DNA from 2 places in the Variovorax rhizosphaerae genome. Region 1 is predicted to be linked to the other one. Evidence: predicted binding sites of a transcription regulator. Region 1 holds the regulator's gene; the other holds the start of a gene.
The links. The regulator HrcA, encoded in region 1, represses chaperone genes, less so after heat shock. The targets are predictions, from matches to a motif close to TTAGCACTCNNNNNNNNNGAGTGCTAA.
Positions count from the first base shown of each region.

Region 2: groES (co-chaperone GroES) is a predicted target of HrcA. The motif match lies at 7,714-7,740, and genes of this name have one in related genera.

Region 1 is NZ_JBBKZT010000009.1:104,565-114,108, forward strand. Features, by position in the region: gene rapZ (RNase adapter RapZ) at 1-413, opposite strand, end outside; gene recN (DNA repair protein RecN) at 556-2,220, opposite strand; gene WKW82_RS20040 (NAD kinase) at 2,248-3,144, opposite strand; gene hrcA (heat-inducible transcriptional repressor HrcA) at 3,173-4,177, shown strand; tRNA gene WKW82_RS20050 (tRNA-Ile) at 4,230-4,306, shown strand; tRNA gene WKW82_RS20055 (tRNA-Arg) at 4,403-4,479, shown strand; gene WKW82_RS20060 (ATP-binding protein) at 5,215-5,412, shown strand; gene WKW82_RS20065 (glycosyltransferase WbuB) at 5,442-6,668, opposite strand; gene WKW82_RS20070 (glycosyltransferase) at 6,665-7,864, opposite strand; gene WKW82_RS20075 (hypothetical protein) at 7,861-9,213, opposite strand; gene WKW82_RS20080 (glycosyltransferase family 4 protein) at 9,210-9,544, opposite strand, start outside.
Region 2 is NZ_JBBKZT010000003.1:276,795-286,338, forward strand. Features, by position in the region: gene WKW82_RS07910 (TonB-dependent receptor domain-containing protein) at 1-704, opposite strand, end outside; gene WKW82_RS07915 (hypothetical protein) at 904-1,176, shown strand; gene WKW82_RS07920 (hypothetical protein) at 1,219-1,596, opposite strand; gene WKW82_RS07925 (M20/M25/M40 family metallo-hydrolase) at 2,008-3,555, shown strand; gene WKW82_RS07930 (trans-sulfuration enzyme family protein) at 3,637-4,872, shown strand; gene WKW82_RS07935 (tautomerase) at 4,926-5,324, shown strand; gene WKW82_RS07940 (ABC transporter substrate-binding protein) at 5,321-6,310, opposite strand; gene WKW82_RS07945 (DUF5624 domain-containing protein) at 6,450-7,601, shown strand; gene groES (co-chaperone GroES) at 7,826-8,116, shown strand; gene groL (chaperonin GroEL) at 8,162-9,544, shown strand, end outside.

The sequences.
Region 1 (9,544 bases):
AACTCGGCCAGCAGTTCGCGTTCGAGTTCGATCGCTTGAATCAGTACACGCTGGGTCTCCGGCACGTCATTGCGGCTCTCCTGGCGCGAGAGCGGATGGCGTCGCCGTGTCTCCGAATAGCGGCGTACCAGTGCGTCGGTGGTGGAGTCGAGGAAGAGTGAGCGCAGCGAAACGCCATCGCGGCGCAGCGTTTCAAGCTGCAGCGGCACCAGCGGCAGGGACACGCCGCTTCGCACATCCATCGCAATCGCCACGCGCTCGGCCTGCTGCTCGTGCTGCAGCGCGATGAAGGGCATCAGGAGTTCGGGCGGCAGGTTGTCGACGCAGTAGTAGCCCGCGTCTTCCAGCGCATGCAGCGCGACCGATTTGCCGGAGCCCGACATGCCGGTGATGAGTACCAGATCAAGGCTCATGGCAGCCCCCACGCTCGGCACTTCGCGTCCTCGCTGCCCACCGAGGGGGCGCAAGCTTGCTTAGGGCGGTTCGGCGCTGGGATTTGGGAAACCTCCGCGCTGCGCGCTACGGTACGAGCGTCTTTGGGCGGCCGGGTGACGCTCATGCTCGTGCTTCCGTTGAAGTCTTGCCAAGCATCTCGCGCGCATGTGCCAGCGAGGTCTGAGATACCTTTTCGCCGCCCAGCATGCGCGCCACTTCCTTCTCGCGCGCCGGTCCCTCGAGTGGCGTGACGCCGCTTTCGGTGCGGCCGGCGACCTGGCGCTTGGCGACGACCAGGTGATGGTCGGCACACGCGGCAACCTGCGGCAGGTGGGTCACGGCGAGCACTTGGCGGTCGCGGCCCAACTGGTTCATCAGGCGGCCGACGGTTTCGGCGACCGCACCGCCGACACCCGCGTCCACCTCGTCGAAGATCAGGGTCTGCGCGGCACCGAGTTCGCTGGTCGTGACGGCAATGGCAAGCGCGATGCGGGACAACTCGCCGCCTGACGCCACCTTGCCAATCGGGCGCGGCGTGCTGCCGGGATGGCCGCTGACGAGGAAGCTGATGTCCTCCAGTCCCGCGCGGCCGGGTTGCGCGAGCGCCTGCACCTTCACCTCGAAGCTGCCGCCCTGCATGCCGAGGCCCTGCATGGCGAGCGTGACCGCCTTCGCGAGCTTCGGCGCCGCCTGCTTGCGAACCTTGCCAACGGCGCCGGCTTCCTTCATGAAGGCTTGTTGCGCGGCCTGTTCGACGCGCTCCAGTGCTTCGAGGTCGCTGGCCGCGTCGAGGGCCTTGAGTTCATCCTGCCAGCCCGCGAGCAGGCCGGGCAGGTCGGCCGGGCCGCGCTTGTAGCGCCTGGCAAGCGACATCCAGAGGCCCATGCGTTCGTCGAGTTCGGCCAGGGTCTGCGGATCGGTGTCCGCGTGGCGCAGGTAGCCATGCAGCGTATGCACCGCATCAGAAGCCTGCGCGACGGTCGATGCGAGCACTTCACCGATCGCCTTGAATTCGGGCTCGATGTGTTCGCAGCCTTGCAGCAGGGTCGCGGCGCGGGTGAGGGTGCTCAGTGCACCGCCATCGTCGCCGTCCAGGGCCTCGCGTGCGCCTTCGGCCGCTTCGATCAGCGTCTGCGCGTTCGATGCACGCGCATGGTTGGCCGACAACTGTTCCCACTCGTCCGCGCCGGGCGCGAGCTTCATGACTTCACCGACCTGCCACTGCAGGCGCTCACGGTCGCGCTGCAGCGAATCCTGCGCGGAGCGCGCCGTCTCGAGTGCCGACAGCGATTGCCGCCACGCGTGCCAGCTCGCATCCAGCGCCTCCGTGCGCACGCCGGCGTAGGCATCGAGCAGGCCGCGCACCGCCTCAGGCCGCGTCAGGCTCTGCCAAGCATGCTGGCCGTGAATATCGAGCAGGTGGTCGCCGAGTTCGCGCAGTTGCGTCGCCGTGGCAGGACTGCCGTTGATCCAGCCGCGGCTGCGCCCTTGCAGGTCCACGGTGCGACGAAGCAACAGCGAATCGCTGGCCTCGAAGCCGCCTTCGTCAAGCCAGCCGTCCAACGCCGCGTCGGCATCGAATTCCGCAGACACATCGAGCCGCTCGGCCCCCTCGCGCACCGACCCGGCATCGGCCCGGTTGCCCAGCGCCAGTTGCAAGGCGTCGATGAGGATGGATTTGCCTGCGCCGGTTTCACCGGTCAATACCGTGAACCCGCTCGACAGGTCGAGTTCGAGTTCACGCACGATCACGAAATCGCGCAGGGCGATGCGTCTCAAAGCCAAGTCAGGTCTCCCGGAATGCGAGGGGGCTCATGATCCACCTTCGTTCCAATGCAGTTTCTTGCGCAGCGTGTCGAAATAGCTCCAGCCCCTGGGATGGAGGAAGCGCACGCGGTAGTCGGAGCGGCGCACCACGATGCGGTCGCCGTGCTGTAGCGAGGCCAGCGACTGCATGTCGAAATTGGCGCTCGCATCGCGGCCGGCCACGAGTTCGATGGTCACCTCTTCTGCGTCGGGCAACAGGATGGGCCGATTCGACAAGGTGTGCGGCGCGATCGGTACCAGCACCCAACCCTGGATCGCCGGATGAAGCAGAGGCCCGCCGGCCGAGAGCGCATAGGCGGTCGAGCCGGTGGCTGTCGCGATGATCAAGCCGTCCGCGCGCTGGTTGGCCACGAAGTGCCGGCCCACCGACACGCTCAACTCCACCATGCCAGAGGTGGCACCGCGATTCAGCACCACGTCGTTCATCGCGTACGCGGTGAAGACGACTTTCTCGTTGCGGATCACCTGGGCATGCATCAGGCTGCGATGGTCTTCCTCGAATTCGCCCGCAAGCATCGGGATGAGCGTGGCCTGGTAGCTGTCAAACGGGATGTCGGTGATGAAGCCGAGCCGGCCGCGGTTGATGCCGATCAGCGGCAGGCCGTGGCGGGCCAGTTGGCGCCCGACGCCCAGCATCGTGCCGTCTCCACCCACCACGAGGCCCAGGTCGCATTGCTCGCCGATCTGGTCCAGCGTGAGGGCACGGTAGCGCCCCGAGCCGGGTACTGCGTCGGCCGACTGCTCGACGATCACTTCGCAGCCTTGGCTCTCAAGGAAGGTGGCGATCTCGCACGTTACGCTGTCGGCCGCATCGGCCTGCGCGCGTGCGCCGGACGCCTGGTATTTGCCAATGAGGGCGACGTGCCGGAAGCGAGGGGTCATGTCCAAATTACAACATTAAAATTGCCAGATGTTGGATGACCGCGCCAGGCTACTGCTGAAGACTCTGGTTGAACGCTATATCGCGGACGGTCAACCCGTGGGCTCGCGCACGTTGTCGCGAACGGCGGGCCTGGAACTCTCGCCGGCGACCATCCGCAACGTGATGTCCGACCTCGAGGAACTGGGCCTTATCGCCAGCCCGCACACCTCGGCAGGACGCATCCCGACGGCGCGCGGCTATCGCCTCTTCGTCGACACCATGTTGACCAGCCGGCGTGAACCTTTCACGACACCCCCGCTGTCGCCGGACCAGCCGCAGAAGGTGATTGCAAACGCGGCGCACATGCTGTCGAACCTCTCGCATTTCGTGGGCGTTGTGATGGCCCCACGGCGGCCATCGGTGTTCAGGCATCTTGAATTCATGCGACTTTCGGACCGGCGCCTGCTGGTGATCATCGTGTCGCCCGATGGTGACGTGCAGAACCGAGTGATCTTTCCGGAGACCGACTACACGCCATCGCAACTGGTCGAGGCGTCCAACTACATCAACACCCACTTCGCCGGCTTGTCGATCGAGCAGGTGCGCGACCGCCTTCAATCTGAGATGGAAAAGCTTCGCGGCGAGATCGCAGCGCTGATGCAGGCGGCCGTGGTCGTGAGCAGCGAGGTGCTGACCGAGGCGCAAGATGAGGTCGTGGTGGCGGGCGAGCGCAACCTGCTGTCGGTCAGTGACTTCTCCAGCGACATGGGGCAGTTGCGCCGCGCGTTCGACATGTTCGAGCAGAAGGCGCAACTGATGCGACTGCTGGATGTGTCGAGCAAGGCCGAAGGGGTGCGCATCTTCATTGGCGGCGAGAGCCAGCTCGTGCCTGTCGAAGAGCTTTCCGTGGTCAGTGCCAACTATGAAGTCGATGGGCAAGTGGTCGGCACGCTCGGCGTGATCGGGCCGACGCGCATGCCCTATGAACGCATGATCCAGATTGTCGACATCACCTCGCGGTTGGTGAGCAATGCGCTGAGTGGGCGCAAGTAAGAGATGCGCTAAACAAGGGTGCATGAGGGCGCCGACTAGAATCCGGCCGCGCGGGCCGTTAGCTCAGTTGGTTAGAGCAGAGGACTCATAATCCTTTGGTCGTTGGTTCAAGTCCAACACGGCCTACCAGTCCTACCTTGCGGGGGCTGCGCAGGATGGCATTTACGAAATCATTTCACCCTCTCGGGAGCGTCATGAAAAGTACATGCTATAATCGCAAGCTGTGCGGCTGTAGCTCAGTTGGATAGAGTACTTGGCTACGAACCAAGGGGTCGTGGGTTCAATTCCTGCCAGCCGCACCACTCTTGTAAGGGTTGGCACGTTAACGCGTGCCAACCCTTTTCTTTTTTGTCGCCACGGCGCCCCGTGGATTGGTGAACAGCCCGTAGCTCACTTGCAGCTTGCTGCTCTTGCCATCGCGGTTGTAGCCGCGCCGGGCCAGCGGACTGGAGCTGCCGCGAAGTAGCTGGGAGGACGGGTGTTGCAAGCCCAGGCCGCCCTTGGCAGAGGGCGCGAAGGAAGCTTCTTCTGCACCGCGTCCCGGCGCACGGGCAGCCAGGCCATCGCGGCGTACAGGCCATCCTCGGTGGCATAAGGGACGCCGAAGTCCTCGGCAATCTGGTCAAGTGCCACCAGCGCGACGTCGCCAATGGCATGCGGCTCGACGATGCGCGCGGGCGATCATCGCCAGCACCCGGTCGCGCTCGACACAGGGCCTGGAAGCCAGCAGCAAGCCCATCTCCCGGAGCGCCATCGCGCTGGCCGTCGCCTGCACGTAGCCGTTGGGACGCGAGCGCGTGAACTCGAAGGCCGAAGCCGGGCATACGAAGGTCCACCCATCAGCCGCAAAGACACTCTTGCCGGCAAGCGACAACCTCTTGGCCTCTGATCAGAGTCGGATCTGTTGGTCCTCGATGACCTCTACTTGGCCCCCAGAAGATTGGTAGATTGGCGATGTCAGTGCCGCGTTGCTGCAGACCATCGGGCCATCGTGCACCAGCGCTAAAAGCTTAGCGGCTTTACTTTCATCGCCTCGGATGCTGCAGGACTGGGGCAAATACCTGGCAGACGCCGCCATGGCCACCACCATCCTGGATCGGCTCCAGCATCGCTGCGCGATGCTGGAGGTCGTGGGCAAGAGCTACCTGCTCAAGGCGGGTGCAGCGCGCATCGTCATCACGCCCGAATCGTCATCATTCGACCCGTCTTGCCTGGAGCCGATTGACTGGCCATAAGTGGAGCCGTTTGGGGTGGCCATCGGGGCTCAGGACGGCCGGAGGCAGCCCACAACGTCACGTTCGAACTGCTTGAGTACGGCATCTTGCGCGATGTGACGCTCAGCGAAAGCGCGGGCGTTGGCGCCGAATTCAAAGCGCAAGCGTGGATTGCTGGCAAGCGATTCGATGGCTGCGGCCAATGGTTCCGGCTTCTCGGGCTCAACCACCAGCCCGCAGTTGAGCACTACTCGACCGAGTTCGGTGTCCTTGTGCGCAGTCGCTACCACAGGGCGACCGCTGCTGAGCATGCCCGTCAACTTGGATGGCATGACCAGATCGGCCGCATCCGCGCGTTGTGGCAACAGGTGAATGTCGGCAAGGCCAAGCAGGTCGCCCAAGCGCTCCACCGGTTGCAAGTCCAGAAAACGCACATTGGGCAAGTCCTTGCAACGCTCTTCGAGCACAGCCCGGCCTGGGCCGAAACCGCAGAACACGAACTGGATTGCCGTGTTGCTCTTTAGCATCAGCGCCACGTCCGCGAGGATTTCGAGACCTTGCTTGCCGCCCATGTTTCCTGAATAGAGCGCCACCACGGCATCGGCCGGAATGCCAAGCTCACTGCGATACGGGCTGGCTGACGCGAGCGGTCGGATCGACGAAACGTCAGCCCAATTGGGCAACGACACCAGTCGTTCGGGATCCACACCTTTGCTTGCCGCACGTTGCAGCATGCGCTGCGAAATGGTGGATATTCGGTCAAATCGACGCAGCAGCCAGCGCTCGACGCCTGTTACCCAATCTCGCAGGCGGTCGCCGCGCAAGAGGCCGAGGTCAAACGCAGCATCGATTTCAAAATCCTGGATGTGAAGCCACGCACGTGCGCCGCGCAGGCGAGCGAACAGCAATGCGGCAGGTGCGCAAACCAGCGGCGGCTCGGTCATCCATACAACATCGGGACGCCAGCGCCATTGTGCGAAAAGGCTGGGAAGGCTGGCTAATGCAAAGCTGCCCAGATGCAGTAGCCGCGTCACGCCCGATACCTTTCGGGGAACCCAGACCGGCGTGCGGAACACTGTCACGCCGCGCCAGGTCTCGCGTTGAAAGCGCATCGCGCTGTAGCCCTGCCAGACGGCCCAGTCGGGATAGTAGGGCGGTGCAGTGACGACGCGCACATCGTGACCGGCTGCGGCAAGCCAGGCTGCCATCTCGCCGGTGTACTTGCCGATGCCCGTCAGCTCAGGTGCGAAATTGATGCCGTAAAGAAGAATTTTCAAGCGTGTCGGGTCTGAGTGACGCCGCTCTCCGTCGTCGACGAAATTTCGCCGGAACTGACGATGCGCACGAGATTGGCAGCCACGGTTTCGATGCGAAAACGTTGCTCGAAGCAACGACGCGCATGTACGCGCATCTGCTGGATTTCGGTAGGCGACGCCGCGAGCCATCGCGCCAGCAGACGCTCGGTCCCCTCTGGCGTATCGGACTCGACCATGCCAGCGCCATCGGCAACGATCTCGCGCCAGATATTGACCTTGTCCGAGATGAATGCCGGCCGTCCGCAGGCCAACGCCTCCGCCACGGCGACACCAAAGTTCTCTTGATGCGACGGCAGGCAGAACATTTCGCTGGCGTAGAAGGCGCCCCATTTGAGGTCGCCCGACAGCATGCCCGTCCAAGTCACCCGATCGGAGATACCCAACTCGGCAACCCGCCGGCCCAGTTGCTCAGCCCAACCGCCCTGGTCAGGCCCGGCCATCACGAGATGTGCGTCAGGCGATCCGGCGCAGGACTTGGCAAATGCCTCGATCAACAAGTCGCAGCCCTTTTTTTCGTGGATGCGACCGAGAAACAAGGCGAGACGCTTCCCGCGCAACGCCGGGTACGCCGTCAGAAAGGCCTCGGACAACCGGGACTGGTCATTGGCCGGCGGTTCCGAAGTGCCGAATGAACTGATGGCCTCGTTGCACTTGTAGAGCCAGAACGACTCGCGTGCGAGCAGGCGCTCGTCGTCGCAGGTGAACAGAACGGCCTTGGCATCGCGCAACACGCGGTACTCGCCCCAGGGCCAGTAAAGCCATTTCTTCAAGTGCTTGAGCGGGTAGCGCCGCTTGAACCAGGGGTCCAGCATGCCGTGTGTGAAAACGTAGTAGCCGGGGGCGGTGTCGCGCAATGCGCGCCAGGCTGCCAACCCGATGTATTGCCACAATCCGTTGATGATCACGGCGTCGTAGTTGCCGGCATGCTGTCTCAGCCACGGAGCGAGCGCTTCGCAGTAGCCATACGTTCCCCGGACGGGTCCGAGAGCGTGGATGCGGCCAGGGTAGTTCAGCACCGGCTCGAAGTCGGGCGCATCGAGGCACAAGATATCGCCCTGGTGCCCCAAGGCTTGCAACGCACCATGGATGCGCAGCAGTCCTTCGATCGGTCCGCCACCACGGGGGTCGATCGATGCAATGATGTGAAGAAATTTCAACGGATCCTCCGGCTCGAAGCTGCACGAGATGGAAATATTTCAAGCGTCGGATAACGCAATGCGGCGAGCGCAAATGCCAATGCGAAGCCGAGCAGGGCATTGGCCGAGAGTTGTCCGATGGCGGACCACGTCAACAACGCAATTGCCAGCGAGACCCAGAGCAGGAGCGGATAGATGATGGCACGGCGTATCGCAATAACCAGGCTTCTGTACAAGCCCAGGCCCATCACGATCAACTTCATGGCGGTGTAGAGACCGCCAACCGCGCCGCCCTCCAGCAATACGCGACCCGCTTCCGCCTCGGCCAAGGTAAAGCCAGCAACCCCGCTACGGACGTATCCCGCAAGATTCGACAATTGGCCAAATCCCACGCCTAGAAAGGACAGCTGGTCATAGACAACAGGTTCACCCGCAAAGACGACAAGGAGTCGCGCCCAGAAGTTCTCTGTTTCGGCGGCCTCACCGAATCGTTGTTGCGTGTTTTCAATTGCTGTCTGGAAAATGATCGCAAGAATTGCAATTGCCCCAAGCACCAGCAGCAGTGTGAGCAAGGCCCGGGCCTTGTCCGCGGCTTTGGAGAAAACGAGGCGCCCCAGCAGATAGATCGCAACCATGGCGCCCGAGAAGATCACGGCGCTGCGCGCGCCACTCACGATGGACTCGGTGACCAATGCGGTAAATGCGGCCACGGCAAGAAACACGTGCGACAAGCGTCTCTTGCGAGCTGCAACAACGGCAAGCGCTACGGGGATAACCAAGCTGAGAAAGGTCGAAAAGCCCGCCGTGAAACTGAACGTTGCAGTGGTTCGCACGACGCCCGCGATCACGATGAATACTTCGTCATCGACGCTGTCAACTTCGGTGTTGATGCGTGCGCCAGGGGGCGACGCATACTGCAGGACGACCAACGGGGCAAGCAATATCAGCAAGACCGTCGATGTCAGCATTGCCGCACGGAAGTCAGTCTCAGTCATGGACGCAGCGGCCGCAAAGCCGAACCAGACGTACAGCAACCAGAAGCGCAGCCCGATCAGGAACACCACCGGATTGCTGTCATTCAGGATGACCTGCAGCAAGCCCCACGCAATGACGCAGCAGGTCCATGCCACAAGCACGGCTGTCTGATTCTTGTAGGTCCGAAGATGCCCGCTCTTCCAGGCATGAAAGATCAGGTAGAGGGCCATCGCATCGCGCAACAGGATCATCGGCAGCGTGGCTGCTGACGTGCCCCATTTGCGCACGGCACCTTCGAACACCACGATGAGAAGCACGCCGATGAACAGGCGGCCTGTGCGACTGAGCGCGGGCCGCGCCATCGAAAGCGGCATTCGCGCCGCGAGAGCGTTCATTGCAAGTACTCCTGCAACACACTACCGGCTCGCGCGCGATATCGCTCCCATGTGAATTCTTTCGATGCGACCAGCGCCGGCGCGCGGGCGCGCTGCAAACGCGCCGGATCGCTGACCAGTTCGCGGAGCATGTCATGCAATGCGTCGCCGTTGGGCTCGACCACCCATCCGCTCTCGGGAAAGGCTTCCACAACGGCCTTCGCTCCCGTCTGGGTCGACACCAGCGCCGGCGTTCCGCAGGACATCGCTTCTGCGACAACCATTCCGAACGAGTCCGATCGCGAGGGCAACAGCAGGCAATCAGCGCCGGCCATGAACTCGAAAAGCTGGC
Region 2 (9,544 bases), on a different contig from region 1:
GTGAGGCGGCTGTCGCTGTCGAGTTGGATGCCGAGCTTGGCGTTCTCGATGCTGCGGCGCGCCTCGCTGTGGTCGCGGTAGCCATCGGTGTGGAAGTAGCTGCCGCTGAGCAAATAGTCGACGGCGCCGCTGGAGCCGGATGCCTTGACGCTTTGGCGCAAGGTGCCGAAGCTGCCGCCAGCGAGCGAGTAGTCGATCCGGGGTGCGCCCTGGCCACGCTCGGTGAACACCTGGAGCACGCCGCCCGAGGAATTGCCGTAGAGCGCCGAGAACGGCCCGCGGAGCACCTCGACACGGTCGGCCGAGCCGATGTCGATGTTCGACGTCTGACCTTGGCCGTCCGGGAGCGTGGCCGGAATGCCATCGACATACAAGCGAACGCCGCGCACGCCGAAGGTCGAACGCGCGCCGAAGCCTCGGATCGAGATCTGCAGGTCCTGCGCATAGTTCTGGCGGTTCTGCACCTGGAGGCCCGGCACCGAGCCGAGGCTTTCCGACAGGTTGACCTGCAGGCGCGCATTGCGCATGTCCTCGCCCTCGACGCGGTCGACCGATCCGGCAGCGTCGAAGGGCCTGACTTGGCCAGTGGGGGTCGTGACGGTGATTTCCTTGAGGGCTGCCGGCGCGGCTTCCTGCGCGTGAACCTGCGTCACCCAGGGCGCAACGAATACCAGGGGAAGGGCAAAGGTGTGCAGATGTTTCATTGGCTGGATTGTCCGGCGATGTGGGCAGTTCGCACCTTCTCGCGAACCCGCGGCGGCCTGCGCGAAAGAGTGCAACAGACCAAAAATCTCCAGGTAATCGGGAACAGTTGGCACTGACCTACAGGCACATAGGACTTACAGCCAATGGCTTGCGCGGGAGGCGAGGATTACGCTATCGCAAAGCCATCGAGATACAGACATGCTGACGGTCGCCCAGAAAGCCAACATTCTTCGCAACGCGGGAATTCCTGTTCCGCCTGCGCCCGGCGAGGATCTGCCAGATTGTGGAAATCCGGCGAAGGCGCAAGCCGCCGACGCTTGGGCGGCGGCGGTGAACGTGGTGTTCGTGACTTATGCGGCCGCGCGTGCGGCCAAGAGTTTGCGGGATGCCGAAGAAGCGCGACAGTTGCAGATGCTGCGGCAGCTTTCAGCCGGCTTCACACACGCCAGGCGTCCAGCACCCCGGGCCTGAAGGACGGCGCTTGAAGTACAAGACGGGGCAGTCGCCCCGTTTTTATTTGCTCTTGGAGATTCGCACCAAGCTGCTGCGCTGCTTCTGCAGCGCATCGAGCTGCGCCAATTGCGCCTTGCAATCTGACGAGGCCGCAACCAGCACAAAGGGACTGCGCCGCAGCGACGTGATCGTCTTTTCGACGGCAACCGTGTCCCGGTTGGTGGAAACCAGGCCTGCGCTCACCGCGGCCCTGGACTGGTGGTAGAAGCGGCGCTCGAAAGCGGGCGTGCCGCAGCGCGCGGCGATGACGCGGTAGTCCGCTTCCTGTTGTTCTCCACTGACCGACGATCCCGTCGCCAAAGCCATGGACGGGCATGCGCCTGCCATGCCCAGTGCGGCGATGGACAGGATCGACCCGATTGCGTTACGCGTACTCAAATTGCCTCCGTTGCATGCGCCTCCGTGCGCTCGTCAGATGGTAAGCCCGTCTTGCGCGGTGCCGGGATCAGCCGTGTGAGGTATTGCCCGCAGACGCGCAACGCGTGGGTGACTTGTTTCTCGAAAAGGCGCGGCGACGCGTCAGCCTCAGCGAAAGGGAAGGCATTCCCACGGAAGAAGCTGCACATGATCCCGCGATGCTGACTCGGCGCCTCGAACGCTGCATAGCGGGGCAATGGATGGGGCCAAAGACGGCTCTGTCTTGCCCCGCATCGGCGTTACCGCACAGGCTCGCGACAGCTCTACCTGAGCGATGTCGTCGCCACGGACCTGGAAGGCATCGATGAAGCGCAGGCCCCGGAAACGCGCAACGCCTTCACGCGCAAGCCATCGGACGTTATCTTCGAGCGCATGAACAACACCCTGCGCCACCTCTCCCTCATCGCCACGCTCGTCGCCACCCTGGGCGCGACGCACGTGCAGGCCGCCGAACTCTCGCCCGCACAGGCGACGCAGTACGCCCAGGCCAGCTTCCGCGAGTATTTCGAGTTGCTCGCACTGCCCAACGACGCCATCGTGCCGGCCGACATTCGCAAGAACGTCGAGTGGCTCGAAGCCGCCTTCCGCAAGCGCGGCTTCACGACGCAACAGTTGCCCAACGACGGCAAGCCGATGCTCTTCGCCGAATGGCCCGGCGCCGACCCGGGCCGCAAGACCGTGCTCTTCTACATGCACCTTGACGGCCAACCGGTGATCGCCGAGCAATGGCAGCAGAAGAGCCCGTGGGTGCCCGTGCTCAAGCGCAAGAACGCCAAGGGCGATTGGGAAGAGATTGATTCGGCGCCGCTTTTCAGCGGCCCGGTGGACCCGGAATGGCGCGTGTTCGGCCGCTCGTCGGCGGATGACAAGGCGCCGATCATGATGTTCCTGGCCGCCATTGACGCGCTGAAGGCCAGCGGCGACAAGCCCGGCGTCAACGTCAAGGTGGTGCTCGACAGCGAAGAGGAAAAAGGCTCGCCCTCGATCGGCAAGGTGATGCTCGCGCACCGCGACCTGCTGCGCAACGACGCCATCGTCATCCACGACGGCCCGATGCATGCCACCAACCGGCCCACGCTGATCTTCGGCAACCGCGGTGCCGCCATGGCACGGCTCACCGTGTACGGCGCAAAGGTGTCGCTGCACAGTGGCCACTACGGCAACTACTCGCCCAACCCGGCGCAGCGCCTGGCCACCTTGCTGGCCTCGATGAAGGACGAGCAAGGCCGCGTCACCGTGCAGGGCTACTACGACCACGTGAAGCTCGGCGATGCGGAGCGCAAGATCATGGCCGCCGTGCCCGACGACGAAGGCGCACTGAAAAAGCGCCTCGGCATCGCCAAGACCGATGCCGTCGGCGCCAACTACCAGGAGGCGATGCAGTACCCCTCGCTCAACGTGCGCGGCATGCAGTCGGCGGCGGTGGGCGACAAGGCGGCCAACATCGTGCCCGACACGGCGGTCGCCGAGATCGACGTGCGCACCACGCCCGACTCCACCGCGGCCTACCTCGGCAAGCTGGTCGAGGCGCACATCCAGAAGCAGGGCTACCACATCGTCAAGGGCAAGCCCACCGACGAGGACCGCGCACGCTACGACAAGCTGGCCAGCTTCGACATGCAGACCGAAGGCGGTGACGCGGCCGGCACGCCGATGGACTCCGCCGTGGGCCAATGGGCCTACACCGCGATGGTCGATGCCTTCGGCGCCAAGCCCGAGCCGGTGCGCATCCGCATGATGGGCGGCACCGTGCCGACGGCCGAGATCGTGGAGGCGCTGAAGGTGCCCTTCGCGATCGTGCCGCTGGTCAATGCCGACAACAACCAGCACGCCAGCAACGAGAACATGCGCATGGGCAACTACATCGATGGCACGCGAACGATCTACAGCCTGATCACGCATCCGTTCACGGCGCGATAGGTCGGGGGCGGGACGTTTCTCGACATACGTCCCCCTCATGCGGCGGTCGTACCGTCGCCCCAACAATTCAGGAGGAAACACATGGACAGCAGCAATCGCCCGCGACGCCCCGACAAGAAGCATCCCGCAAGCCTCTCGTTCGACAGCCAGGCCGTGCATGCCGGGAACAGCCCGGATGCGACGACAGGCGCGATCCTGACCCCGATCGTCATGTCCAACGCCTACCAGTTGCCTGACGATCCCTCCGCGCTCGATTGGTCGGACTCCCAGACGCTGTTCTACACGCGCAACTCCGGGCACAACCAGATGTGCCTCGAGCGCAAGCTGGCTGCCCTGGAGCGTGGCGACGAAGCGGCCGTCTTCAGCACCGGCGTCGCCGCACTGCATGCGATCTTCTTCACCTTCCTGAAGAGCGGCGACCATGTGGTCGTCAGCGATGTCACGTACGAGGCCGTTGCCCGGCTCTTTCGCGAGCTGCTTCCGCAGAAGTACGGCATCGAGGCGACCTTCGTGGACATCAGCGACCTGACCGCGGTCCAGGCCGCCATGCGGCCGAACACCCGGCTCGTGCATGCGGAGACGATCGCCAATCCGACCACCAAGGTGGCGGACGTTTCAGCGCTCGCCACCATCGCGCGTGCCGGGGGCGCCATGCTGTCGATCGACGCGACGTTCACGCCACCTCCGATGTTCCGCGGCCTCGCGCATGGCGCGGACTTCGTCGTGCATGCGCTGACCAAGTACATCAACGGGCATGGCGATGCGATGGGTGGTGCCGTCATCGCTCGCGCGGCGTTGATCCGCCAATTGAAGAACGATGCGCTCGTCGACGTCGGCGGCTCCATCTCCCCCTTCAACGCGTGGCTCATCATGCGTGGCTCGGTCACGCTGCCGCTGCGCTTGTCGAGGCATCTGTCCTCGGCGCAGGCCGTGGCTGAGTTTCTGGATCAGGACCCGCGCGTCGCGTACGTGGCGTTCCCGGGACTGGCATCGCACCCGCAGCATGACCTGGCGTCACGGCAGTTCGGCGGCTCGGGATATGGAGGGGTCATGGCCTTTGCCGTCGAAGGCGGGCCGGATGTGCAGAACCGCTTCGTGGCAAGCCTGCGCCTGATCACCTCGGCCGTGTCGCTGGGCCACGATGTTTCCTTGATCGTGCACGTCGGAAAGGATGCACGTCGCGGCTCGAGCGCCTACCCGGACGCATTCCGGACCTACGGCCACATGCGCCTGTCGATCGGCCTGGAGGATTCGGCGGATCTCATCGCGGACATCAAGGCGGCGCTCGACGACACACTGGGGCCGGTGGTCGGCTGAGTCGTGCGAGCTTGCGCGTCACCACACCCCTGATCAAGAAACTGGAGCCTGCCGTGCCGTATCTTCAATTGGACGTCAACGACCACTACCCCAGCGCCCTCAAGCAACGCCTCGCGGATCAAATGTGCCGCACCTACGCCGAGATGATGTCTGTGGACATCCGTCGCATCAGCGTCGCGATTCGCGAACTCGGCGAAGGCGGCCTCTGGCGGATTCCTGACCCGGAAGGCCCGCCCGTTCCCGTCTCGCTGATGATGCTGGACATTCGCAAGGGACGGCCGCCCGAATTGAGAATGGCGCTTGCCAAAGCGCTGTGCGGCCACTGCATCGAAGTGTTGGGGCTGCGCGAGGATCGGCTCAACGTCGAATTTACGCAGCACACGGGCGACGAGATGTACCACCCCACGCTCGGCGGCTACAGCCCGGACTGGACGCCTGGCGAGGAAACTTAAGGAATCACTTCGTCCGCGCGCAGCAGCAGCGACGCCGGAATCGAAAGGCCGAGGCTCCTGGCCGTCGCCATGTTGATCGTCAGGTGGTAGCGCTTGGGTTGCGCCACGGGCAGGTCGGCGGGCTTGGCGCCCTTGATGATGCGGTACACGTAGTCCGCCGCCAGCGCCATGATCTCGGCAGCGTCCGCGCCGTACGAGAGCAGGCCACCCGCGCGGACTTCGGCGGCATATTCGTAGACCGCCGGGAGGCGCTGCATGGCCGCGTAGTCGATCACCCGCTGGCGATTCAGGATCGTGAGGGCGTCGGTGATCATCATCACGGCGTCCGGCCGCGCCTGGTTCATCGCGGCCAGCGCGACATTGAAGTCGTCCGGCTCGCGCACGGGCAACGGGTCGATCGACACGCCGAGCACCGGCGCGGCTTTCTCGATCGAGTGGAAGCGCAGTGTCATGGCGCTGTCGCTGGCGTTCCAGAGCACGGCCACATGCTGGGCGCGTGGAACGAGTTCCTTCACGAACTCCAGCCGCTTGGCACTCAGGACCGCCGCCGGGTCGTCGATGCCGGTGATGTTGCCGCCCGGACGCGCTAGGCTGGACACCAAACCCGTTTCGACCACATCGCCCGCGTTGATGACGACCACCGGGACCGTCTTCGTGGCCTGCTTGGCCACCGCCGCCGGAGGACCGCCCACCGTCACGATGGCGTCGACCTTGAGCGCGATCAACTCCGCGGCCAGCCCCGGCAATTTCTCGGGACGGCCCTGGGACCAGCGGCCTTCATAGGTGATTCGCTTTCCATCGGCGCCGATGGCCGTGTCCAGTGCATTTCGCAACGGTGCCGGAACGGCGCCATCGGGGGGTCGGGGGCCTCCCGACAGGAAGCCGACGCGCCGGATCTGCTCGTCGGATTGCGCTGCGCCGACCCGCGGCATCCCCAGAGCGATCACCACACATGCCGCCATGGCCCATCCGCGTCTGTCGATCATGAGCACTGCCTTTCTACCGGGTAGGGGGAGCGCTCGGCGATCATGCCACGGAGAGGGAGCGGGGCACCAGACGGCAGATTGGCTTCCCGGATTTCACCTCGTTACCGCGACAGCACCGGATCAATGAGATCCTCGCCGAATGGACGCACCGTCCCCTTTCCTGCAACTCTTCACGGCCTATGTGGGCCAAGGCGACAGCATCGGCGGGCACCTCTCGCAGCAAGTGGCGGCCGAGGTCGCTTCCGCGCCGCTCGTCCTTGTCACCGGCACGGCGATCGCGCTCTTTCGCGGCGACGGGCAGCCGCCGGAACTGCTGGACACCCGATTCGGCACCAAGGGCTTCAATGAATTGGCGGGGATTTCGCACCTCGGCCCGGCACTGGGCTCGATCGTTGCCATGGCGGAGGCAGGCAACGCCACCTGGCAAGGGGACGCGCAGCGGCTCTCCGCGCAGGTCGCCGCCGCGCAAAAGGCCAACACCGTCGCTTTCTGGGCGGACATTGGCGTGCCCTCGTGGGCGCCGCACCTCGAGGGCATCCAGCGCATGGTTGCCTATGCGTGCGATCTCGCGCTGGCCTACCTCGCGGCCCTGGAGAGCGATCCCTCGAGGCGCACGTTCGACGCGCTCGTGAGCGACGTCCTGGAGGTCCGGAGCGAGCGCTTCCCGGTGCCCCTCGACCACGTGATGCTCGCCACCTTCTGCCTGACGGCCCTGAACGGTACGCAGAGTTCACTCTCGTTCCTGCGCGGGCTCAAGATGGACTGGACCCGCGCGCTCGTGGTGCTGACCGCTGGCAACGGCGGGGCGACCGCGGCGTTGACCCGGTGTACGAACCACCTCGTGGACACGCTCGTCGTCGCTTCGCGCGGGGCCGTACGGCAGGATCGCATGTTCATCATCCCGACGGCGCCGACCTCGACCCAACCCGCCGACTGGGCGGCAAGCGAGGCCAGGCTGCGCGGCCTGTGGGCGACGACCTATGCGCGCACCAAACTCGCCGCCCGCATGTTCCCGGGCTATCCGCGCTTAGCGCCGGCCGAGTGTGCCGACTGCGTCGCCACGCCGGCGACGCGCACCGTGGCCGTCCCCCCGCGCCCCGCGAGCGCCGAGGACTTGTGGAGCTTCGTCGCACGGCTGCGCTTCGTCATGGAGGATCCGACGCAACTGCTGTCCAGCGTCGTGGCGTCCTACGTGATTGGCCAGCTCGCTACCGGGACGAAGCCCGAGGACGTGCCGATCCCGGGATTGGCCGGCGTGTCCTATCCACGCACAGGGGCCTTCACCACGTAGCAAAGCGGCGCTCGTGCACGTGCCGACGGCCGCAGCCGCTCGACCTGCCCACCGGCACAAAGCGCGTGAAAGCCCCTGACGGCCCTTGAAACCGCAAAAAATGCCCTTATCATTAGCACTCGCTCAAGCCGAGTGCTAACAGCACCGCCTTGGGTCGATCGGCAGCCGGCAACCTCGCTGGCGCCCGGATTCAACCCCGTTTCTCATATCTTCAGGAGATGCAATTGAAACTTCGTCCTTTGCACGATCGCGTGATCGTCAAGCGCATTGAAAGCGAAACCAAGACCGCCTCGGGCATCGTGATCCCCGACAACGCCGCAGAAAAGCCCGATCAAGGCGAAGTGCTGGCCGTCGGTCCTGGCAAGAAGAACGACAAGGGCGACCTGGGCGCGATGAGCGTCAAGGTGGGCGACCGTGTCCTGTTCGGCAAGTACAGCGGCCAGACCGTCAAGGTCGATGGCGACGAGCTCTTGGTCATGAAGGAAGACGACCTGTTTGCGGTCGTCGAGAAGTAAGCACTTCTCTTCATCCACTCATTTAACTGAATTCGGAGAATCAACATGGCAGCAAAAGACGTAGTCTTCGGCGGCGAAGCCCGCGCACGCATGGTCGAGGGTGTCAACATCCTGGCCAACGCAGTCAAAGTGACCCTGGGCCCCAAGGGCCGCAACGTGGTGCTCGAGCGTTCGTTCGGCGCCCCTACGGTGACCAAGGACGGTGTGTCCGTCGCCAAGGAAATCGAACTCAAGGACAAGCTGCAGAACATGGGTGCCCAGCTCGTGAAGGAAGTGGCCTCCAAGACCAGCGACAACGCGGGTGACGGCACCACGACCGCCACGGTCCTGGCACAAGCCATCGTTCGCGAAGGCTTCAAGCTGGTCGCAGCGGGCATGAACCCGATGGACCTGAAGCGCGGCATCGACAAGGCTGTCACGGCCCTGGTCGCCGAGCTGAAGAAGGCTTCGAAGGCCACCACCACCTCCAAGGAAATCGCGCAAGTCGGCTCCATCTCGGCCAACAGCGACGAAACCATCGGCCAACTCATCGCTGACGCGATGGACAAGGTCGGCAAGGAAGGCGTGATCACCGTGGAAGACGGCAAGTCGCTGGACAGCGAACTCGACGTCGTCGAAGGCATGCAATTCGACCGCGGCTACCTGTCGCCCTACTTCATCAACAACCCGGAAAAGCAATCGGCGATCCTGGAAAACCCGTTTGTCCTGCTCTTCGACAAGAAGATCAGCAACATCCGTGACCTGCTCCCGACGCTGGAACAAGTCGCCAAGGCTGGCCGTCCGCTGCTGATCATTGCCGAAGAAGTCGAGGGCGAAGCCCTGGCTACCCTGGTCGTGAACACGATCCGCGGCATCCTGAAGGTCGTGGCTGTCAAGGCGCCTGGCTTCGGCGACCGCCGCAAGGCCATGCTGGAAGACATCGCCATCCTGACGGGCGGCAAGGTCATCGCTGAAGAAGTCGGCCTGACGCTCGAGAAGGTCACGCTGGCCGACCTCGGCCAAGCCGCGCGCATCGAAGTGGGCAAGGAAAACACGATCATCATCGACGGCGCTGGCGCTGCGGGTGACATCGAAGCCCGCGTCAAGCAAGTGCGCGTCCAGATCGAAGAAGCGACCAGCGACTACGACCGTGAAAAGCTGCAAGAGCGCGTGGCCAAGCTGGCCGGCGGTGTTGCCGTGATCAAGGTTGGCGCTGCCACCGAAGTCGAAATGAAGGAAAAGAAGGCTCGCGTCGAAGACGCCCTGCACGCCACCCGCGCTGCAGTGGAAGAAGGCGTCGTTGCTGGCGGCGGCGTGGCGCTGCTGCGTGCCAAGCAAGCTGTGGGCGACTCGGTCAAGGGCGACAACGCCGACCAGGAAGCCGGCATCAAGCTGGTGCTCAAGGCCATCGAAGCGCCCCTGCGCGAAATCGTGAACAACGCCGGCGGC